3 regions of the Phyllobacterium sp. P5_D12 genome follow, and region 1 is predicted to be linked to each of the others. Evidence: riboswitches for the same ligand, from Rfam matches in the RefSeq annotation. Region 1 holds a riboswitch; each other region holds the start of a gene.
The links. A riboswitch is a leader RNA that binds a small molecule or an ion and turns the genes downstream of it on or off. The one in region 1 is predicted to bind cobalamin.

Region 1 (10,189 bases):
TGGCCCGGGCAATTCGGTAGCGAAGGACATAAGGCTGGCCGAGATGTTGATTGCCCGCGGCGCGAGACCGGACTCGAGCCAGCTCGCTACGGTGGACGTGAAACTTAAATCATTGCTTGCGGCCTAGGCCTCAATTTCAACATTGCCGAGTGGCTTGGAACAGCACGCGAGCACATAGCCCTCGTCGATCTCATCGTCGAGAATACCGCCATTGTGGTCCATGTCGACCTCGCCGGAAATTTTCATAACCTTGCAGGTGCCACAGAGCCCCGATTCACACGCCGCCGCAATGCGTATCCCGGCACCGCGCGCGGCCTTCAGGATCGTTTCGCCCGGCGCACATGCCACTTCCATGCCCGACATGGAAAAACTGACCATCGCGGATCTCTCAACGGCCTCTGTCGATATCGCGTCCATCATCGGCAGCACCGGTTCGGCGGCCGGTCCGAAACTCTCCTGGTGGTAATGCGTCATGTCGAAGCCGGATGCTTCGAGCATGGTGCGCACATCCCGCATGAAGGTCTCAGGCCCGCAACAGAAGATCGTCCTGTCCTTGAAGTCCGGCGAAAGCAACGGCAACCTTGCCTCTTCAAAACGGCCGCGAATACCGGTCCACACCTGCCCCATCTCGTGTTCCTTTATAAGGAAGGCAAGCTTCAGGTTCGGCATGCAGCTGGTCAGATATTCAAGCTCCCTGCGGAAAATAATGTCGCTCGGCCGGCGTGCGCAGGTGACGAAATTGATGTCGCTTTGCGGGGCGCAATCGTGCATCCAGCGCGTCATCGACATCATCGGCGTGATGCCAGAACCCGCCGAGATGAACAGATACTTCCCGCCGGGATGTTTGCGCATGGAGAAATCGCCAAGCGGCCCGAATGCCTTCAACCGTGCACCCGGCGTCAGATGGTCTAGCATCCACCGCGCACCTATACTGCCATCCTGGGCTTTCGCCGTCACGGCAATAGTGAATGGCCGCGATGGGCTGGATGACAATGTAAATGTGCGCAAGACGGCTTCCGGTTGCACCGGCAACTCGAACGTCATGAACTGGCCGGGCTCATAGCGAAACCAGTTTTGATTGTCCGATTTGAACGTGAAAGTCTTCACATTGGGCGCTTCCTCGATGACCGACAGGCACTCCAGAAGATGCAGCCGATCATTCCATGGCTGCATCTGATCGAGGTGTGGATAGGTCTGAGGAAGCGTCATATTCATCATGCTACCTTGCTGAGCTTGGTTTCGTCGGAAAGCCTTGTTTCCATGGAATTGCTGTACCATTCGAGGAATTGCAGCACGCCACCTTCGTGTTCGACCGAGTATGGACCCGGTTCATAGGCAGGCGAGCGGATACCGAATGCATTCTCTTCAACGATACGGCGGTCCTGATTATTGGTCTCGAGCCAGACATGGGTCAGTTCTTCGAGATTGTAGTCGACGCCTTCGACTGCGTCCTTGTGGACGAGCCACTTCGTCGTGACCTCGGTCTCGTTCGGTCCGAGCGGAAGCACGCGGAAAGAAATCGCCTGGTCGCCGAGAACATGGTTCCACGTGGTCGGGTAATGATAGAGCAGTAGCGAACCGATCTGCTGTGCGTTGATATCATCACTGAGTTGCCTGCCGACTGCGCGCTTGCCGCTGATCGTGTAGCTCTCGGCACCACTAAGCAGAGGCACGCGTGTGGCACGATACTGACCGTCTTCTGCGATACGGAACACACTTGGAAGGCCGACTGCTTCACACTTTTCCCAATGCGCGACCATTTCGGGATCCTCCTTGGAGCCCTGAATTCCGGTAGCGCTTGGCGCTTCGGGGAAGGTCTTGCACAGTTCCGGGTGGTTGGCGACGCAGTGGTAGCATTCGCGATTGTTTTCCCAGACGAGCTTCCAGTTGCCTTTTTCGACAATCGAACTCTGGAATGCCACCTTGGTCTCGGTCAGGCGATGCGGCGCGAGATAGGGTTCGAGCAGGGCGCGTGTCGGGCCGAAATCCGGAGCGACGGGCGCGAGGCAAATGAAGATGTAGCCGCCGACACTTTCGCAATGCACCGTTTTCAGGCTGTGCTGGCTGGCGTCGAAATCATCGCTCATCTGGCGGGCGAACAGCAAGCGGCCGTCCAGTTCATAGGTCCACTGATGGTAGGGGCAGACGAGCTTCGCCGCGGTGCCCCTTTCGGCGGCGCAAACGCGCGAGCCGCGATGGCGGCAGGAATTGTGGAAAGCGCGGATCTGTTTTTGGCGGTCGCGGACGATGACGACCGGATAGTCGCCAACCTGAGCCGTGAAGTAGTTGCCCGGCTTGGCCACCTCGCAATCATGGCCGATGAATAGCCAATCGCGATAGAAGATATTCTCGATGTCGAGACGGTAATAGTCCGGATCGGAATAGAATGCCTGTTCAAGTCCGTAGCCCGGTTTCCGGTTCCTGAGATTCCGGAGCAGTTCGTTACGAATGTCCATGTCGTGTCCTCGCCCTAAAAGCTGCAAAGAACTGACTGGTGGTGACGGAGAAGAACGTCCATACGGCCAACGGATGTTGACCGCACAAAAGCATGCTCCTTGATCGCCCACCGCGATCAGTCGGTTTTGTCACTCGAGGCTGGTTTCCGGGCTCTGGAGTTGCCTTGTCTGGCTTCGCGACGCCTTCCCGGGGTGCACTCCCAGTGGCTGTTTTGCCGCGTTTTCCACTCCACTACCGTTGCGGGGGCAGCGCCGGGTTTTTTGACCGGCTTCCCAATTCTCCGCTTCCCCTAGAAAGCGGCACCTCAAGTGTCTCGATAAGAGCACTCGGCAGAACAAAAGAATAGGCGCGGAAACGACATCGCATTTACGCAAGACGACACGGAAGAAATACCCCCTAAGTTTAAGCTCTGTACAAATACTGTTTGATCGATTCCGGCTTCATCTCGATTGAGAAGCCCGGCAGGACCGGCGGCATATAGGCGGCATTCTGGATATTGCACGGGTCGACGAAATGTTCATGCAGATGATCGACATATTCGATGACTCTGCCCGCCTTTGTGCCTGACACCGCGACATAATCGATCATCGACAGGTGCTGCACATATTCGCAAAGGCCCACGCCGCCTGCATGCGGCCAGACCGGCAGATTATATTTCGCCGCGATCAGCAGCACAGCCAGCACCTCGTTGAGCCCGCCCATGCGGCAAGAATCGATCTGCACCACGTCGATCGCGCCCTCGGCGATGAACTGCTTGAACATGATGCGGTTCTGGCACATCTCGCCTGTCGCAACCTTCACCGGGCTGATGGCTTGCCGGATCTTTCGATGACCTGCCACATCGTCCGGGCTCGTTGGCTCCTCGATGAAGAACGGTTTGACGAAGGCGAGCCTGTTTATCCAGTCGATAGCCTCGTTGACCTCCCACACCTGATTGGCATCGATCATGAGGATGCGGTCATCGCCGATCACCTCGCGGGCAATGGTCAGACGCCGGATATCATCGTCGAGATCGCGACCGACTTTCATCTTGATGTGATTGAAACCTGCGTCGATAGCCTCCTGGCAAAGGCGACGCAGCTTGTCATCGGAATAGCCAAGCCAGCCCGCCGAGGTTGTATAGCAAGGATAACCTGTCGCTTTCAGATCAGCGATCCGCTCCTGCTTGCCCTTCTCCGCCTTGCGCAGAATTTCAAGTGCCTCATCCCGTGTCAGTACATCGGTCAGATAGCGGAAATCGACAATACTGACGATCTCTTCCGGAGTCATTTCGCCGACAAATTGCCAGACCGGTTTCCCGGCTTCCTTTGCCAGAAGATCCCACACGGCATTGACGACCGCACCGGTTGCGAGGTGCATCGCGCCTTTGTCCGGTCCGATCCAGCGAAGCTGGCTGTCGCCTGTGACGAAATGCCAGAAGCGACCCGGATTTTCCTTCACCCAGTCGAGTTCAAGACCAATGACAAGGTGCTTCAGCGCCTCGATCGCCATACAGACGATTTCGTTGCCGCGCCCGATGGTGAAGGTCAGGCCATGGCCGGCAAGTCCATCCGCATCTGTGTCGAGGACGACGTAGGCGGCCGAATAGTCCGGATCCGGGTTCATCGCATCCGATCCATCGAGGCTTTGCGACGTGGGAAACCGGATATCGAAAACGCGAAGATCGGTAATGCGGGTCATAATATTACTCCTGTGGAGACCTCTATACGGTCCAGCCACCATCGATGTTGTAAGCTTGACCCGTGGTGTATGTCGCGCCGGCGAGATAGACGGCAAGGTCAGCGATCTCTTCCGGCAAGCCAAGACGGCCCATCGGCTGGCGCGCGATGAAGGCGGCGCGTGTCGCATCATAGTCACCGCCGGTACGCATGCGCTGTTCGAGCGACGGGCTTTCGACCGTACCCGGGCAGATGGCGTTGCAGCGAATGCCCTGTGTAATATAGTCGGCGGCCACCGCCTTGGTGAGACCCAGGACAGCCGCTTTGGTCACGCCATAGGCAAAACGGTTCGGGACACCCTTAACGCTGCTGGCGACAGACGACATATTGACGATCGCGCCATCCTTGCGCTCGATCATACCCGGCAGAACAGCCCTGATCGTTCGGATCATGGCGCGGACATTGAGGTCCAGCGCGAAGTCCAGGTCTGCGTCCGGCATTTCGAGAATGGAACCGCCGTGGACGAACCCGGCGCAATTGAACAGCACGTCGATCGCACCAAGTTCGCCGATCACCTGATTGACTTCGTCCGTCTTCAGCACGTCGAGCTTGCGCGGCTTGATCCCCGCCTCTTTCGGCAGCGCATCCAGCAGTTGCTGGTTGATATCCGTCGCGTGCACGATTGCACCTTCGCGGGCGAACGCAAGCACCGAGGCGCGGCCAATGCCCTGCCCTGCGGCTGTGATCAAAACCCGCTTGCCTTCAAGTTTACCAGTCATTGCAAATCTCCAATCGCTTATGTCGCCTTGCTCTTGCGCTCGGCTATGAGAATATGGTCGGCGGCAAGCACGACCTCGTCACGTTGATTGATGACCTCGCAGCGCTCGACGACGCGTCCGCTGCCGGACCGCTTCGGGTCATCATCCTTGGCGCTGATTGTTACGCGTGTGCGGATCGTATCGCCAATGAAAACCGGCCGGACAAAGCGCAGGCGATCATAGCCATAGGAAAACGCCACCGGATTGATCAGGCTTGCGGTCAGCCCAACGCCGATTGAAAAGATCATCGTGCCATGGGCAACGCGCTGACCAAAGGGGGTGGTCTTCGCAAATTCAGCGTCCATGTGATGCGGGAAGAAATCGCCCGTATGGCCGGCGTGGACCACGAAATCAGTCTCGGTAATAGTGCGACCGGTTGTGACCCGCACATGGCCGAGTTCATAGTCCTCGAAATAGATGGCTTGTTCGGACATTCAGGCCTCCGGCTTCTGTGCGAGCGGGGTAGCTGGCGTCGCACTGGATTGATAGGCCGCTTCGACCAGCGCCATTGTATGCCACGCATCCTCGACGGAACTGACAAGTTCCTGGTCCTCGCCGCTGGCGTAGCGCTGGAGGTTGGCCATGCGCCCGACAAATGCGTCTGGAAACCATGCGCCTTGCAAGGGGACGTTGATCCAGTCGGATCCGCCCTTCGGATAGATCATCAATTCGTCCGGCTCACCCCGCGGATAATCGAGATTGACCCCGAGCTTTACATAGGCCGCGCCTTCGGTGCCGCAGATGCGAAACTCGCAGGCCTGGAATTTGCGCCCGAATTTGTGGTCGTGATTGACCGACAGCGAGCAACGCACCTTGTTGCCGTAGTCGAGAATGGCACTCGTTCGAGTCTGCGCTACCTTGTGGTTGGGATGGCCCAGTGTCTTGGCGTGGACACCAAGCGGGTTACCAAGGATCTGCCGGATCAGGTCGATATAGTGAATCGAGTGCATGGCGATCTCGACACGCGGCAAGCCGTTCAAGAACGGCCACAGAGACCATGGCGTATCCAAGGCGAGCCATGCATCGAAATCGATCACTTCACCCAGCCAGCCTTGCCGGATCGCGTCCTTAAGTGCGAGCATCATCGGAGCGAAACGCAACTGGAAATTGACCGCTGCGGTGATATTGCGCTCGCGGCAGATGCGAAGGATTTCGGAAGCTTCCACAAGATCGCTGCCCATCGGTTTCTGAAGCAACGCAAAGGAACCCTCCGGCAGGGCCTTCAGTATATCGGCATGACGTGAAGGTGGTGTAGCGAGATCAAAGATCGCGTTTTCCACTGCGGCAGCCTCATCGACTGAGCCATACGCTGTAACGCCCCATTCATTGGCCAGCTTTTTTGCCTTCGCCTGATCCGGGTCGAACAGCCCGGCGATCGGAAACCCGCCTTTCCTGTAAGCTGGATAGTGCGCATCGCCGACGATGCTGCCCGCGCCGAAGGTCACGGTCGGGCGTGGCTTCGCCGGAAGCGGCCAGCTTTGCTGCAAAGTTGCGGGGTCAAAACTCATTATGCGGTCCTTCAATCGAGATGGAATACTTCTTCCATCATCGCCCACCACTCGCCTTCGGCCCGGGAGTCGAGCGGCACCTGACAGGGCATGCACACAGCCCACCATTCCTTGTTCTTCGGATTGGCAGCCATTTTTTCCATATCGGCTTTGAAGTCGGTCCCATGATATTCCCATGTTCCGAACAGGATGTTCTCCGGTTCGCGCAGGAAAATCGTATAGTTGCGGATGTTGCAGCTCGAGATCAACTCGAGGATTTCCGGCCACACCGCGGCATGCAGGCGCTTGTACTCAGCGACCTTGTCGGCGTTCAGCCTGATCATCATCCCCATACGTTGCATGGTGCTAGCTCCGTATCTCGGTTGTGAATTCGTCGACGCTTCGACCTTTCACCGCATCCCAATCCCAGTCGATGCCAATCCCCGGCTCTGACGGTGCGATCGCGTAGCCATTCTCGATACGCATCTGTGTGTGCGTAAGGTCATCCAGCTGCGGAATATACTCGACATATTTGCCGTTCTGCACTGCGCAGGTCAGGCTTACATGCAGCTCCATCAGGAAATGCGGACAGACCGGCATGTCGAACGCCTCTGCCGTGTGTGCCACTTTCAGCCAAGGCGTGATGCCGCCAATGCGGCCAACATCGACCTGCACGATGGAGCAGGCGCGTTTCTGCATGTATTCGCGGAAATGCCGGATCGAATAGAGCGACTCGCCAACGGCAATCGGCGTTTGTGTTGACGACGAAAGCCGCACGTGACCGTCTATGTCGTCGGCCGGCAGCGGCTCTTCAAACCAGGCAAGATCAATGTCGCGCAGCACCTGCGAGCGGCGAATGGCCTCATCGAGGGAAAAGCCCTGATTGGCGTCGGTCATGATCTCAAACCCGGCGCCAACGGCATCGCGAACCGCTGACAGCCGATCCAGATCCTCGGAGCCATGCGGGCGGCCGATCTTGACCTTGGCGCCCTTAAAGCCCTTGGCTTGCGCCTGCAGCGCGTCGTCGACAAGCGCCTGCTTCTCGATATGAAGCCAGCCACCCTCGGTGGTATAAAGAGGGCAGCGATCCTTCGCGCCACCTGCCAGTTTCCATAGCGGCAGGCCCTGCTTCTTCGCGCGCAAATCCCAGAGCGCGACATCGACGGCCGCGAGAGCAATGGCCGTGATCGCACCGATAGTCGTCGCATGAGTCGCGAATTCTAGATCGCGCCAGATTGCCTCGATCTGGTCGGCATCCTTGCCGAGGAGACGCGGCGCCAGGTGATCGGACAGCAGCCGCATGACGGATGAACCGCCGGTGCCAATCGTATAGCTGTAGCCTGTCCCCACCGCGCCATCGCTGTCGGTGATCGTAACGATCGGTGTTTCCTGGCTGACAAAGCTCTGGATCGCGTCGGTGCGCAGCACCTTCGGCGGCAGGTCCACCATGCGCAATTCAACTTTTTCGATCTTGGCCATAGCACTATCCCCGCAGCGTTTTGCCGGTCTCAGGCGAGAACAGATGTGCCTGCGACAGGTCGAAACTGAATTTTACCATTTCACCGGCGCCGATGGTGCGAGGATTGAGCATGCGCGACACCCATTCTCGCCCTGCCATGGTGATGAAGAGCAGCGTCTCATTGCCGAGCGGCTCCGTGATCGAAACCGGCAGCTCCATTTCGTGCACGTCTGTCGCTTCGCCGGAATTGATGCCATGCCCGGTCGGGTAAATGTCATCGGGGCGCAGGCCGAAGATCACTTTATCGCCAGCCAAGACCTTGCTGCGGAACTCGGCCGGCAGCGGCAGAGTCTGGCCGCCGGCAAAAACCAACTTTCCGTTATCCACTGTTGCCTCGTTGAGATTCATCGGCGGAGAGCCGATAAACCCGGCAACGAACCGCGTGGCCGGCCGTTTGAACACTTCCTCGGGTGTGCCGACCTGCTCGATATGTCCATCGCGCATGATGACGATGCGATCGGACAGCGTCATCGCTTCAACCTGATCATGCGTCACATAGATCATCGTCGCCTGCACCCTCGCATGCAGACGCTTGATCTCGGTACGCACCTGCGTGCGCAATTTTGCATCGAGGTTGGAGAGAGGTTCGTCGAACAGGAATACGTCCGGCTTGCGCACGATCGCCCGGCCCATGGCCACGCGCTGGCGCTGACCGCCGGAAAGTTGGGACGGACGGCGGTCCATATATTTGTCGAGATCGAGGATTGCCGCAGCTTCATTGACCCGTGTATCGATCTCGGCTTGCGCGACTTTGCCGATCTTGAGCGAGAAGCCCATGTTCTCGCGTACTGTCATATGCGGGTAGAGCGCGTAGGACTGAAAGACCATCGAAATGTTGCGCGCACGCGGCGGCAGGTCGTTCACCGGCTTGCCGCCGATTTCAACGACGCCGCCACTGATGTCCTCGAGCCCGGCGATCATGCGCAGTGTCGTGGATTTTCCGCAGCCGGAGGGGCCAACCAGCGCAATGAATTCGCGGTCCTTGACCTCAAGATCGATGCCATGGACCACATCGACATTGCCATAACTCTTGACGAGCTTTTTGAGTGTTACCGGAGCCATAACAAGTTAACCTTTCACCGCGCCGAACGTCAGTCCGGATACGAGATGCTTCTGAATGATGAACGTTAAAGTAAGCGCCGGGATGATCATCACCACCGCAAGCGCGCACATACCACGCCAGTCAATGGTGAACTCCGACGTATAGTCGAGAAGGCCGACCGGCAGCGTCTTCGAATTCACCGACCGGGTGATTTGCGATGCCAGCGCATATTCATTCCAAGAGGTGAGGAAAGCGAATATGCCTGCCGAAGCGATACCGGGTCCCGCCAATGGAAATTCCACCTGCCAGAAAGCCTGCCAGCGTGTGCAGCCGTCGATCTGTGCGGCTTCCGCCAGATCCTTCGGCACCTGCCGGAAGAAACCGTCAATCAGCCAGATCGTGAATGGCACGTTCAGCGCCACGTAGATGAGGATCATTGCGAAATGCGTGTCGATGATGCCGACGCGGGCGAAGATCATGAACAGCGGTAGCGACAGTGCGATACCTGGGACAGCGCGCGTCAGCATGAAGCCGAGGAACACACCCGATTTTCCCTTGAACTTGTAGCGGGCAAAAGCATATCCACCCGCCATGCCGATGATCAGCGCAATGATTGTCGAGGTGATTGAAATGATCAGGGAATTGCGGAAATATTCCCACACCGGAATGCCGCCCTGCCCTGCACCGCCAAACATGGCACGATAGGCGTCGAGCGAGATGTCGCGCGGTATCCACACCGGCGGCTTTGCCATGATCTCGACTGTCGGTCGCAGCGAACTCAAGACGATCCACAGGCCCGGTAAGCAGATGACCAGCATCGCCAGGAACAGGCCGATAAAATGCGCGACTTTGAGCCAGCGGCGTTTCAGGCGATGAGAACTGTTCTTGTCCATCTTACCACTCCGCTCCGATTTGATGGCGCGCGGCAGCGAGCTTTCTGAAGAAATATACGGTGAACAGGATCGAGAGCAGGATGGAGATATATGCCATCGCATTGGCAAGACCCATGCGCGCGTCGCTATAGGCCGTGCGTCCGACCAGCGTCCACAGGAGTTCGGTGCGTTTGGCCGGCCCGCCATCGGTCATGATCTTGACGATGTCATAGGCCCGCGCCACATCCAGCGATCGTATCGTCATGGCGATAAAGGCAAAAGGCATCAGATATGGCCAGGTGACGTAGCGGAATGTCTGCCAGGGCGTGCAGCCAT
Region 2 (8,623 bases), on a different contig from region 1:
TAGACCCGCAAGTCACGCGGCGTCAGGGATCTGCACTTGCAAACTCCCGAGGCTGACAAACAATCCGGATCGGCGTGGGGAGAAGCCAGATGGTAGGATGGCTTTCCCTCCGGATTGACGATCGTCAGCTTGTTGGCGATTACCGGAATATGGCTGAGGTTGGTGCGCACGAGAATTTGTTTGATGAAATAATCGACGCCGTCACTCACGATCGTAAGCGGCATAGCGTGACGGCTGCAGAAATCTGCGAAGGCCGGAAACGTCGGGTCAATAACGACATCTTCAAGCACATCATCGAGTTCATGTTGCTTGGCGCGGATCAGGGCGACCTGGCGGCGCATGCATTCGGCAGAACCGATCTCGCCGTCCAGCCATTCTTGTTCGATGGCTTCCCATGCGGGATCAGCCAAGTTTGAGAGCACAAAATCGGTCGCATCCTCGACCGAAATCGTTCCATCGAAATCGCAATACACGTGCATTCAAAAACTCCTTGCACAATCGTGCAGGGGTTCTATCAGCCGTGCCTGAGTGCAGAATTATGCCAAAATGAAATGAAACTGAAATCGCAAGAAGACGCGCATTATGCTCTCGGCATCAGCACGTCTACGCTCAAACCTCTGCCTGATCCTGCAGCGTTCAATGCGATAGTGGCGGAGAAACGGTCAATTATGTCGGCAACGATCGCCAATCCCAATCCCGATCCCTCGGCATGTGGCGTATCTATCCGGTAGAAGCGCCGAAACACGGCTTCGCGATGTTGCGCCGCTATTCCGGGCCCGCTGTCGCTGATGGATAGCAGCCAAGACTCGTTCTTGGGTGTGATCGATGCCTCGATGGTTCCGCCGACGGGGGAGTATTTGATTGCATTGTCTACAAGGTTGGCAATCATCAGGCGAAGGAGAGGCTCATCCGCATTGACCTGCGCATCTTCATCGCCATGCAGCGACACTTCAAGTTTCTTGAGATGAATGATGTTGCCGAACTCGCCTATGACCGAAGCCACGGTGTTATACAATGAAACGCTTTTCAATAGCATCGGCTGATGGCTGACACGGGCGGCGCGAAGCAGTTGCTCGATCAGGTGCATCGCCTTTTCATTGCTCGCCACGAGGTCGCCGATGATGGCCTTGCGTTCCTGCTCGCTCTCGGCATTCGCCAGCATTTGAAGCAATAACTTGAGAGATGTCTGAGGAGTTCGCAGTTGATGGGCAGCGTGATCGGCGAAACGCCTCTCCGCCGTCAATGAGCGGTCAAGCTTGTCTAGAAGCTGATTAATCGATCTGCCGAGGGGAGAAAGGTCCCTCGGCAACGTATCGACGGCAATGACAGACAAGTCATCCGGGGAACGACTGCGAATTTGCCGCACCAATCCGTGCATCGCGCTGAGCCCGCTCCTGATCCCGAACCAGATCAAGACTGCGATGAGCGGGAAGAGGACCAGCAATGGAAAAGACAGGTTCAGGAGAATATTTGACACAAGCGATTTGCGAAGGGCAAGCTTTTCTCCGACTTCCACGGTAATTGTCGTTTGCGGAATTGGCAGGGCGTACACACGCCAGTCTTCGCCGCCGTAATTCACGTTCGTAAATCCCGCTCGCTGCTCGGGAACCGTCTTCGGGAATGCGGTGCTCGAGAAAACCTCAATCTCCCCGTCCTTCCAGGCACGGAACATATGGGCGTCGGCATAGTCATCCGCATCCTCGTTCATTGCCAGCTGGTTGCCCATTGCCAGATCAATATCGTTGACCTGCTTGGATTTATGAATGCCAGGCTTTTCAACCTGGCGTTCCAGCAGCGTCCAAAGAACATTCGCGTCGTTGATCAATTGTGCGTCATAGATATTGTTGATTTCGCGTGTGGCGCTGCGGAAGGCGAACGCCCCGATCAGGGCGATGGTAATCAAAATAGTTGGCGCAATCCTGAAAAACAGTTTGCGCGTCAGCGTCGATCTGATCATTGCTCGACCATGTATCCCACGCCGCGGATCGACTTGATGAAGTCGCTGCCAAGCTTCTTCCGCAGATTGTAGATCACGACTTCCGTCGTATTGCTCTCCACAGCGCTTTCAGCACTGTAGAGCGCGTATTCGATATCGCTTTTTGTAACGTACTTGCCGGCGCGTTCCATGAGGAGCTTGAGCATCTGAAACTCCTTGGCCGTCATCGCGACTTGCCCCGATGTGCTGCGCACCACCATGGCGGCAGGATCGACTTCAACATCTCCGCACTTCAGGACCACATCCGAACGTCCGTCCCGCCTCCTTATCAGCGCTCTAAGCCGTGCCAGCAGCTCATCAAGATCAAAGGGCTTGACGAGATAATCGTCAGCGCCGCTATCAAGGCCTTCAACCTTCTGTAGCGGAGTATCCCGCGCGGTCAGCAGCAGGATCGGAACCATGTTCTTTTTTTGCCGCGCCGCTCTCAGCACATTGATTCCGTCGAGCTTCGGCAAATTGACATCGAGTACGACGACGCTGAAGATCAGGTCCTCAAGCGCGGCAAGCCCGGATTCCCCATCCTGCATCCAATCCACGCCATAGGCGTGTTTCTCCAGCGCTTTCTTCAACGACGATCCAAGGATCACGTCATCTTCGATCAGTAACAGGCGCATTGGTATCGAACCTTCCGAGGATATCAGGTCACGCTCAGCATCGCTTGCTGGCTCGAACCCCGAAAGATGCGAATTAGAGATAACATCTCGGCTTTTTGCAGGCAGCACATTGGCTGGCTGAAAAAAGCCGATCCGAGCCGCCGAACAATCGGCGGCTCGGATCCCGCATTCTTCCTAGAAATCCCAGTCCTCGTCTTCGGTTGCGATAGCTTTACCGATGACGTAGGACGAGCCGGAACCCGAGAAGAAGTCATGGTTTTCGTCGGCATTGGGCGACAACGCCGACAAGATCGCCGGATTGACCTTGCAGGCTTCAGCTGGGAAAAGTGCTTCGTAACCGAGGTTCATCAATGCCTTGTTGGCGTTGTAGTGCAGGAACTTTTTTACATCCTCTGTCAGGCCGACGCCATCATAGAGCGCTTCGGTATATTTCGCCTCATTATCATAAAGCTCAAGCAGCAATTCGAAGGCGAACTCTTTCATCGCTTGCTGGCGCTCGTCGCTCAAGCGCTCCAGCCCACGCTGGAATTTGTAGCCGATATAGTACCCATGGACAGCCTCGTCGCGGATGATCAGGCGGATCATGTCGGCTGTATTTGTGAGCTTTGCCCGGCTCGACCAGAACATCGGGAGGTAGAAACCGGAATAGAACAGAAAGCTTTCAAGGAAAACGCTGGCGATCTTGCGTTTCAGGGGATCGGGATTGCGGTATTGCTCGAGAATGAGCGTCGATTTCTTCTGCAGATGTTCGTTTTCCTCCGACCAGCGATAGGCGTCGTCGACATCGGAGGTCGAGCACAATGTCGAGAAGATCAATGAATAGGAGCGGGCGTGCACCGCCTCCATGAAGGAGATGTTGGAATAGACTGCCTCCTCGTGCGGCGTGATTGAATCCTCCATCAGCTTCGGCGCGCCGATGCTGGTCTGGATTGTGTCGAGCAGCGTCAATCCGGTAAAGACGCGAATGGTCAGCTGCTGCTCTTCCGGCTTGAGCGCTGCCCAAGAGGGGATGTCATTCGACAGCGGCACCTTCTCCGGTAGCCAGAAATTTCCCGTCAGCCTGTTCCAGACCTCAAGATCCTTGTCGTCGTCGATGCGGTTCCAGTTGATCGCGCGCACCGATGCAGAAGCCTTTGGGGCCTTGGTCTTTACCTGAATGTTCATTTCGTTCCCCAGAATGTCAAAGTGCGCAGGATACGCAGCCCTGCACTTCCGTGCCGGACAACGCCATCTGCCGAAGGCGGATGTAGTAAATGGTCTTGATGCCCTTCTTCCAGGCATAAATCTGAGCCCGATTGATGTCGCGGGTCGTGGCGGTATCGCGGAAGAACAGAGTCAGGGAAAGACCCTGGTCCACATGCTGGGTCGCTGCTGCATAGGTGTCGATGATCTTTTCCGGTCCGATCTCGTAGGCGTCCTGGTAGTAGTCGAGATTGTCATTGGTCATGAACGAGGCAGGATAGTAGACCCTGCCGATCTTGCCTTCCTTGCGGATCTCGATCTTGGAAACGATAGGGTGGATCGAAGACGTCGAATGGTTGATGTAGGAGATGGACCCTGTCGGCGGTACTGCCTGCAGGTTCTGGTTATAGAGACCGGACGCCATCACGGCTTCCTTCAATGCCAGCCAGTCTTCCTTTGTGGGGATGTGTATGCCTGCGGTCTCGAAGAGTTCACGCACCCGCCCGGTCGCGGGCAGCCATTCCTGCCCGGTATACTTGTCGAAATATTTACCGGAAGCGTATTTCGAATTTTCGAAGCCTTTGAAGCTGGTGCCCCGCTCGGCGGCGATGCGGTTCGATGCGCGGATTGCATGATAGGTCACGGTGTAGAAATAGATGTTGGTGAAATCCACACCTTCTTCAGAGCCATAATAGATGCGTTCGCGGGCGAGATAGCCGTGCAAGTTCATCTGTCCGAGCCCGATCGCATGGCTGTCATCGTTACCCTTTTCGATCGATGGGAGAGACGCGATATGGCTCATGTCCGAAACGGCGGTCAGCGCCCTTATCGACGTTTCAATCGTCTTGCCGAAATCGGCCGAATCCATCGTGGCGGCGATGTTCAGCGAGCCAAGATTGCAGGAAATATCCTTGCCCATATGTTTGTAGGAAAGATCATCATTATATTCGCTGGCCTCGCTCACCTGCAGGATTTCCGAGCAGAGATTGCTCATGGTGATACGTCCGGCAATCGGGTTTGTGCGGTTCACCGTGTCCTCGAACATGATGTAGGGATAGCCGCTCTCGAACTGGATTTCCGCCAGCACCTGGAAGAACTCCCGCGCCTTAATCTTTTTCTTGCGGATGCGGCTGTCCGCGACCATTTCCCGGTATTTTTCCGTGACCGAGATTTCAGTGAAGCTCGCCCCGTAGACCCGCTCCACATCGTAGGGCGAGAACAGGTACATGTCCTCATTGTTCTTCGCCAGTTCGAAGGTAATGTCTGGAACCACCACGCCGAGCGACAGCGTCTTGATGCGGATCTTCTCGTCAGCGTTCTCGCGCTTGGTGTCGAGGAAGCGCATGATGTCGGGATGGTGCGCGTTGAGATAAACGGCGCCTGCGCCCTGCCGTGCGCCGAGCTGGTTGGCATAGGAGAAACTGTCTTCCAGAAGCTTCATCACTGGGATAATGCCGGAAGACTGGTTTTCGATCTGCTTGATCGGCGCACCTGCCTCGCGAATATTTGTAAGGGACAAGGCAACGCCGCCACCGCGTTTTGACAGCTGCAAGGCRGAATTGATGCCTCTTGCGATCGATTCCATATTGTCCTCGACCCTAAGCAGGAAGCAAGATACGAGCTCGCCACGCTGCTTCTTTCCTGCGTTGAGAAAGGTGGGCGTTGCCGGCTGGAAGCGGCCGGAGATAATCTCATCGACCATATCCCGGGCAAGTTGTTCACTGCCCTGCGCCAATGCCAAGGCCACCATGCAGACGCGGTCTTCGTAGCGCTCAAGATAGCGCTTCCCGTCGAACGTCTTCAGCGTATAGCTGGTGTAATATTTGAAAGCGCCGAGGAAAGTCGGGAAACGAAACTTCCTGGCATAGGCATGGTCGACGAGATCGCGGACGAAGTTGAACGAATACTGGTCCAGCACCTCACGCTCATAATATCCCTCGGTCACCAGATAATCGAGCTTCTCCCGCAAATTATGGAAGAAGACAGTGTTCTGGTTCACATGTTGCAGAAAATACTGTTTTGCCGCCAGCCTGTCCTTGTCGAGCTGAATTTTTCCATCCTCGTCATAGAGGTTCAGCATCGCGTTCAGCGCATGGTAGTCCAGCGTTGTTTCGGCAGCACCCTTCAAAGCATAGTCGAGTGTGAGCGTGTCCAAAATCGTTCCAATCCGTGTCTGACATTGTTGACATCGTCCTCGGTACCCAGAAGCTCGACCTGTAGAGATAGGGTACCTGGCATTTTGCAGAGATGATGTTGCCTGCGATCCCGAAGGTCGCACCGAAGTTGCTGTTGCCCGCGGCGATGACACCGCGAAGGTTCGAACGGTTCTCGACAATATTAAGAAAACGGATCACTTGTTTGGGCACCGCCCCCTTGCCGCCGTCTCCCGAATAGGTCGGAACGATCAGGACAAATGGTTCCCGGGTCACGCACTCACCGCACTTGGGGCTGACAGGAATCTGCGTCGAGGGCAGACCGAGCTTGCTGACAAAGCGATGGGTGTTTCCCGACTGGCTCGAGAAATAGATGATTCCGCCCACAGGCCTATACGAGCGCGCTGATCATGTCGGGGCGAAAGCCGGCCCAGTGAGTTTCACCGGCGATCACCACTGGCACCTGACGGTAACCGAGGCTCTGAACCAGTTCGAATGCTGCCATGTCCGCCGACACGTCGACGACATCATATTCCATGCCCTGACGATCAAGGGCCCGGGTCGTCGCTGTGCACTGGACGCAGGCGGGTTTGCTGTAAACGGTGATGTGCATGATTTCCTTGTTGTTTTCAGACATAGAAAGGGTGGCCGGACGACAGCCATTGCCCGTTAATATCGATCGGAAAGGGGATACTTGCTGATGCTTCAGAGGGCTTCCGCCGTCCGACTACTCGCGCTTCAATATATTCAAAAGCCTGAACATGGTTTCACCCCGTGGTTGACTAATTGGAGAGGTTCAGGGGAAGCGGCATGCCGGATATATTCCGCCATATGGTCGCGACCTTCCCGGCACCCCGCCGGTGGACTCGTTTCGACCGAGGCAGGTCTCCTGGCTTGCGGGTCGTCGCACTCGCTCTGCCTTCCCGAAATGGTGCATTTCAGTGGCGTTATCGAACGAATGCTCGCCGCATACAGTTGCGGGGGCAGCTCCGGCTTTGCCAAACCGTCAGGTTCAACGCACCGTATTCCCGTCTTAGCTTTCGATCCTGGAAGCGAATCAAAAGAACCTCGAACACTAGATATGGTATACGAGGTTAAAATGGCGTCAACGAATATGTTTTTCAGTGGAAAAATGCTGGTTTAGATGAACGCTGCCGTTTGCGTCGGGGAAATTCGTACCTTGCCGATATTGCGGCCATCCATCTCGACAATCTCATATTCGAGATCGTCGACGGTGAGCTTCTCACCTTCGGCTGGTATATGACCGAGGTTCCATAAAATATAGCCGGCGAGCGTCGTATAGCGGTCACCCTCATCGACCAGATCACGATCGATAAGCCCGCCAAGACGGCGAATGTCGATATAGGCGTCAACCACCATGCTACCGTCTTCCGAACGTTGAAGGATCGGGCTTTCCTCGCCTTCTTCAGGGAACTCACCGGCGATGGCTTCGAGGATATCTGTTGGTGTGACCACCCCTTCGAACGAGCCGTGCTCATCGAGGATCACGCCCATCTGTACCGATGAACCCCGCAACTGTTCCATGACGCGAAGCACATTGGCGTTTTCATGGAAGATAAGCGGCTGGCGGGTGACCTTTTCCCAATCGATCTTGCCGCCATCGAGAATGGCGAAAAGCAGGTCCTTGGTGAGCGCAACGCCGACGAATTCATCGACGCGGCCGCGGGCAAGTACAACACGGCTGTGGGCGAGGGTGCGAATTTCGGCGAGCAGCTCTTCGTTGGTCTCGTCGAGATCCAGCCATTCCACTTCATTGCGCGGCGACATGATCGAACGGACCGGGCGCTCGACCAGATCAAGTACACCGCGGATCATTTCCTTTTCTTCCGGATGGAAGACATCGCCTGCTGCACTTTGTTCTGCAATCACATCGAGCGTATCGGAATGCGCGGCATCTCCGTTACGGCCGCCGCCGAGCAGCCGCAGGACCGCGCCTGCGGTGCGATCGCGCAGATCCATGGTCGTGATACGCTTTTCGCGGTTGTGACGTCCGACCTGGTTGGCAGCCTCGACAAGCACAGAGAAGCCGATGGCGGCGTAGAGGTAGCCCTTCGGGATGTGGAAACCGAAGCCTTCGACGATCAGACTGAAACCGATCATCATCAGAAACCCGAGGCAGAGAATGACGACAGTCGGATGCTTGTTGACGAACGTCATGAGCGGCCTGGATGCGAGCATCATCACACCTACGGCAATGACGACCGCGATCATCATGACCTCGAGATATTTCACCATGCCCACGGCTGTGATGACACTGTCGAGCGAGAAAACGGCATCGAGCACAACGATCTGGGCAATGACCTGCCAGAACACCGCATGGGCTACATTGGTTTCCTTGGCCGACATATGGCCTTCCAGCCGCTCGTGCAGTTCCATAGTGCCCTTGAACAGCAGGAAGATGCCGCCGAGGATAAGGATGATATCGCGTCCGGCAAAATCCAGCCCAGCGACGCTGAACAGAGGTCGCGTCAGTGTGACTACCCATGAAATGGAGGCAAGCAGCAGAAGCCGCATGACCAGAGCCAGCGACAAGCCGACAAGCCGCGCACGGTTGCGTTGATGCGGAGGCAGTTTGTCGGCGAGGATCGCTATGAAAACGAGATTGTCGATGCCGAGCACGATCTCCAGCACGACAAGCGTGGCAAGACCAATCCAGG
Region 3 (4,764 bases), on a different contig from region 1:
AGCCAACCAACCATCTGGATGCGGAAACCACGGCGTGGCTGGAAAAGCACCTGCGCGAATACAAGGGTTCGGTACTGCTGATCACCCACGATCGCTACTTCCTCGACAATGTTACCGGGTGGATTCTCGAACTCGATCGTGGTCGCGGTATTCCTTATGAAGGCAACTATTCGGCCTATCTCGGTGCCAAGGCCAAGCGCATGCAGCAGGAAGGCCGCGAAGACGACTCGCGCCAGAAAGCATTGGAGCGCGAGCGCGAATGGATTTCGGCGAGCCCCAAGGCGCGTCAGGCCAAGTCCAAGGCGCGTATCAAGGCCTATGACGCCTTGGTGGATGCGGCCAACGATCAGCGGCCAGGCGACGCACAGATTCTCATTCCGGCAGGCGAGCGCCTTGGTCAGGTGGTGATTGAAGCGGAAGGTCTCACGAAATCCTTCGGGGATCGACTGCTCATCGAAAACCTTACATTCAAGCTGCCGCCCGGCGGCATTGTCGGCATTATCGGCCCCAACGGTGCAGMCAAAACCACCCTGTTCAAGATGATCACCGGCCAGGAAAAACCGGATTCTGGATCCATCCGCATCGGTGAAACAGTGCATCTTGGCTATGTCGATCAGAGCCGCGATCATTTGAAGGCTGATAAGAACGTCTGGGAAGAAATTTCGGGCGGCAATGYAATCATCAAGCTCGGCAAGCACGAGATGAACTCACGTGCCTATGTCTCGGCGTTCAACTTCAAGGGCGGCGATCAGCAGCAAAAGGTCGGCAATCTCTCCGGCGGTCAGCGCAACCGCGTGCATCTCGCCAAGATGCTGCAGGCTGGTGGCAATGTTCTTCTGCTCGATGAGCCTACCAACGATCTCGACACCGAAACGCTGGCGGCGCTTGAGGACGCGCTGGAAAAATATGCAGGCTGCGCCGTGATCATCAGCCATGATCGCATGTTCCTGGACCGGCTGGCGACGCATATTCTCGCATTCGAWGGCGACAGCCATGTGGAATGGTTCGAAGGCAATTTCGAGGACTACGAGAACGACAAGATCCGCCGCCTTGGTCCCGATAGCGTCAATCCAAAGCGTCCGAGCTACAAGCCGCTAACTCGATAACGGTAATGGGAGGCGGAGACGTTCTCCCATCACCATTTTTGACGAACCCATCAGGCTTATTTGCTGGTTTTCGTGGCCTGATTTTCTAGTATCCGGGAAGTCTCATGGAGTGGCGCAATGACTGACCTGTTTGAAACCAGAACCGAGATATTCCCTTCACGCAAGCTTAGCGGGCGGGTAAGTGGGTTGTTCGAAGCTCTCGCAGGCGACTTTGTCACGACGCCTGCAGCTTCTCTTGATCTCACATTCGACGGGATCGTTGGCGATTTTCATGCTGGTCCAACGCGCAAGTCCGGCGGCCGTGAGCCCTGGTATCCGCGCGGCACGGAAATGCGCAACGAGCGCCAGCTTTCCATTCTCGCATCGGACGAACTGGCGGATGTCGCTGCTGGCATGGGATTGTCTGATCTGAAGGCTGAATGGATCGGCGGCAACATGGTCATTGACGGTATTCCGGCGCTTTCGATGCTGCCGCCACGGACGCTGATGTTCTTCGAGGGAGGCGTCACTTTGAGGGTGGACGGGCAGAATGCCCCCTGCAAGGTAGCGGGGCGCTCCATCGGCGAACATGCAGACACAGAAGATCACACGACGACAGCGCTCGATTTCGTCCGGGTCTCGAAGCGCTTGCGTGGCATTGTCGCGTGGGTCGAGAAACCGGGCACCATTCGCGCCGGTGAAAAAGTCGATGTGCGGATTCCTGAGCAATGGATTTATCAGGTCTGAGGGTTGCGCCGAGGGATTTTCTATGGCGAATGGACTGAAGGTCCGGTGCCTGCTTTTTGCGGGAGAATCGGGAAGCCGGTGTGACTCCGGCACGTGCCCAACGCTGTAAAGGGGATGGGCCGCGCAGATGCCACGGATATACCGGAAGGCGCGCGGTTCAGACGAACCTCAGTCAGAAGACCGGCCGGACCTCATAGCTCAAACCGCGCGGACGGCGGGGAGAGTTTCCAAGCGTTGTTGGGAGCAAACAATGCAGAATGTTTCGTATCGTCCGGTCACCGCCGATCGCTTTTCCGATGATGAACGCYCAGCGGTCTATAAAGCCATCTATACGAGGCGCGATGTGCGCGACCAGTTTCTCCCGAAACCGGTGCCCGACGACATCCTGATGCGTCTTCTGGACGCTGCGCACCACGCGCCGTCGGTCGGATTCATGCAGCCGTGGAACTTTATTGTCATTCGGGACGAAGCGCGAAAGGTGGAGATACATCGCGCCTTCACCCGCGCCAACGAGGAAGCGAAGTTGCTGTTCAGCGACGAACGGCAAGCGCTTTATGCTTCGCTGAAGCTCGAAGGCATTCTCAAGGCACCGATCAACCTGTGCATCACCTGCGACCGCACGCGCGGCGGCAAGGTGGTGCTTGGGCGCACGCATAATCACCAGATGGATCTCTACAGTACCGTCTGCGCTGTGCAAAATCTTTGGCTCGCGGCTCGGGCCGAGGGCATCGGTGTCGGCTGGGTCAGCATTTACCACGATCAGGATATGCGCCGTATCCTCAGCATTCCGGAGCATGCCGAGATCATAGCCTACCTCTGTATCGGTTATGTTGATGAACTCTACGACATGCCGGAACTGCAAAGCCGTGGCTGGGCCAAAAGATTACCTCTGGAGGACCTGATTTTCCAAGATCAATGGCAGGACACGATCAGTATCAGCTCGGATCTTCCTCATCAGGGTCCAGCAGACGCGTCGCCCGCCACTCCGTCAACTTCCGATTGATGGCATCTAGCACGAAGAATCGCGCACTCTCCTTGTCATACCCTTCATCGCGCAGGGCGTCATAGTCCGTGTGCTGGTGGCGGACATGCGCCACGGCAGCAAGCCACACCGCAATGGGAGGGGGCAATGACCGCATGTGCGGCGCGCCAGCAGCAGCCCTTATCGGCTCCGAATCCGAATAGGGCACCGCCGGGAGAAGCAGCGTCAGCGCCTTGTTGATCGCGCGCTGGCGGTTTGTTCCTGTGCTCATGCAGGTTCCTTGCGTGATTCTTGGTCGTATTTCAAACGCGGCAAAATTTGTCGTCAACGGCAAAAACAACTTGCCAAAATTTGATTTCTCACATAAACATATCTTTATGTCTTTTGAGGTGAATAATGGACAAGCGTAATCTCAATCTTGATCTGATGGTCGATACGCTGAAAGCAGCGGCCGAGCCAAGCCGTTTGCGTATTCTGGCGCTCTTGTCGCGCGGCGACCTGACAGTTTCGGACCTTACGACTATTCTCGGTCAGTCACAGCCACGTGTGTCACGCCACCTCAAGCTCCTGTTTGAAGCAAGCCTCATCAACCGTTATCAGGAAGGTTCCTGGGCTTATTTCCGTTTGGCAGAATCGCTGATCGTCGGCGACATCGCCCGCTCTCTTCTGGATCGTCTGGACAACGCCGATACGCTGTTGGAGCGTGATCTTGAACGCCTTTCCTCGGTGAAGCTGCAGCGTCGTGAGCGTGCAGCTGCCTATTTCAGCGCCAATGCCACCAGCTGGGACGCGATCCGTTCATTGCATGTTCCGGATGGCGCTGTAGAAGACGCACTGATCAAAATTGTCGGTCGCAAGCCCTTCCAGGCCATGCTCGACGTTGGGACTGGCACAGGCCGCCTTCTGGAGCTTTTTGCGCCGCTTTATGTGCGCGGTGTCGGCATCGACATTAATCGCGACATGCTGACTATTGCCCGTTCAAATCTCGACCGCGACGGGATTACCAACGCACAGGTTCGCCATGGCGACGTCTACTCGCTCCCGGTCGATCGGGAGTCTTTCGATTTCGTGACGATTCACCAGGTCCTGCACTTTCTCGATAATCCGGCGGAAGCAATCCGCGAAGCGGCGCGCGCGTTGCGGGCAGGCGGGCGAATGTTGATCGTCGATTTTGCCCCGCATGAGCTTGAGTTCCTGCGCGACAATCATGCGCATGTGCGTCTTGGGTTCAATGACGGGCAGATGCGTGACTGGCTGACCGAGGCTGGATTGATGCTCGAAGAGAGCCGCGATCTAGAACCGAAGGGCGATGACAAACTGACCGTCAAATTGTGGCTGGCACGCGACCCGCGCTTGCTGATCGCCGATCCCGATTCAACCTCCCGCATAACGGAGAGCGTATAATGAGTTTTTTCCGCCAGTCCCGCCGTTCGGATATTGGGTCAAATATCCGTGTTTCATTTGAGTTTTTCCCGCCGAAGACGGAAGTCATGGAAGAACGGCTTTGGGAAACGGTGACGCGCCTTGCGCCGCTCAATCCTGAATTCGTATCGGTGACTTACGGTGCCGGCGGCACCACCCGGGAACGTACTGCCCGTACAATCAAGCGGATTTTGACTGAAACCGACGTCAATGCCGCCGCCCATCTGACCTGCGTCGATGCGACTAAGGAAGAGGTGGATACGGTTGTGCGCGAGTTTGCGGCCATGGGCGTCAAGCGCTTTGTGGCGTTGCGCGGCGATCCGGCCGGCGGCGTTGGTGCGCACTACAAACCAACTCCAGGTGGCTATGAGAACGGCGCCGAGCTGGTTGCTGGGCTCAAAGCCTTCGCGGACTTCGACATCTCCGTCTCCGCGTATCCGGAAAAGCATCCAGAAAGTCCAGATTTTGCCACGGATATCGACATGCTGAAGCGCAAGGTCGACAATGGCGCGACGCGGGCGATCACGC

Region 2: it holds a riboswitch for cobalamin, as region 1 does, so the genes downstream of both, nrdH (glutaredoxin-like protein NrdH) here and ACXJ5O_RS04555 (aromatic ring-hydroxylating oxygenase subunit alpha) in region 1, are expected to answer to the same signal.
Region 3: it holds a riboswitch for cobalamin, as region 1 does, so the genes downstream of both, bluB (5,6-dimethylbenzimidazole synthase) here and ACXJ5O_RS04555 (aromatic ring-hydroxylating oxygenase subunit alpha) in region 1, are expected to answer to the same signal.

What each region holds. Positions count from the first base shown of each region.
Region 1 is NZ_JBFUMG010000034.1:894-11,082, forward strand. Features, by position in the region: partial or broken gene ACXJ5O_RS04545 (NAD(P)/FAD-dependent oxidoreductase) at 1-127, shown strand, start outside; gene ACXJ5O_RS04550 (2Fe-2S iron-sulfur cluster-binding protein) at 124-1,215, opposite strand; gene ACXJ5O_RS04555 (aromatic ring-hydroxylating oxygenase subunit alpha) at 1,215-2,456, opposite strand; cobalamin riboswitch at 2,577-2,779, opposite strand; gene ACXJ5O_RS04560 (L-fuconate dehydratase) at 2,860-4,137, opposite strand; gene ACXJ5O_RS04565 (SDR family oxidoreductase) at 4,160-4,894, opposite strand; gene ACXJ5O_RS04570 (MaoC/PaaZ C-terminal domain-containing protein) at 4,912-5,367, opposite strand; gene ACXJ5O_RS04575 (Gfo/Idh/MocA family protein) at 5,368-6,441, opposite strand; gene ACXJ5O_RS04580 (L-rhamnose mutarotase) at 6,453-6,782, opposite strand; gene ACXJ5O_RS04585 (mandelate racemase/muconate lactonizing enzyme family protein) at 6,787-7,899, opposite strand; gene ACXJ5O_RS04590 (ABC transporter ATP-binding protein) at 7,904-9,001, opposite strand; gene ACXJ5O_RS04595 (carbohydrate ABC transporter permease) at 9,008-9,874, opposite strand; gene ACXJ5O_RS04600 (carbohydrate ABC transporter permease) at 9,876-10,189, opposite strand, start outside.
Region 2 is NZ_JBFUMG010000143.1:254-8,876, reverse strand. Features, by position in the region: gene ACXJ5O_RS11785 (MtnX-like HAD-IB family phosphatase) at 1-479, opposite strand, end outside; gene ACXJ5O_RS11780 (ATP-binding protein) at 581-1,957, opposite strand; gene ACXJ5O_RS11775 (response regulator) at 1,954-2,610, opposite strand; gene nrdF (class 1b ribonucleoside-diphosphate reductase subunit beta) at 2,785-3,774, opposite strand; gene nrdE (class 1b ribonucleoside-diphosphate reductase subunit alpha) at 3,791-5,947, opposite strand; partial or broken gene nrdI (class Ib ribonucleoside-diphosphate reductase assembly flavoprotein NrdI) at 5,917-6,332, opposite strand; gene nrdH (glutaredoxin-like protein NrdH) at 6,337-6,558, opposite strand; cobalamin riboswitch at 6,808-7,031, opposite strand; gene ACXJ5O_RS11750 (TerC family protein) at 7,086-8,623, opposite strand, start outside.
Region 3 is NZ_JBFUMG010000292.1:757-5,520, forward strand. Features, by position in the region: gene ettA (energy-dependent translational throttle protein EttA) at 1-1,106, shown strand, start outside; gene ACXJ5O_RS17430 (MOSC domain-containing protein) at 1,224-1,832, shown strand; cobalamin riboswitch at 1,859-2,035, shown strand; gene bluB (5,6-dimethylbenzimidazole synthase) at 2,083-2,835, shown strand; gene ACXJ5O_RS17440 (DUF2293 domain-containing protein) at 2,768-3,085, opposite strand; gene ACXJ5O_RS17445 (ArsR/SmtB family transcription factor) at 3,211-4,218, shown strand; partial or broken gene ACXJ5O_RS17450 (methylenetetrahydrofolate reductase) at 4,218-4,764, shown strand, end outside.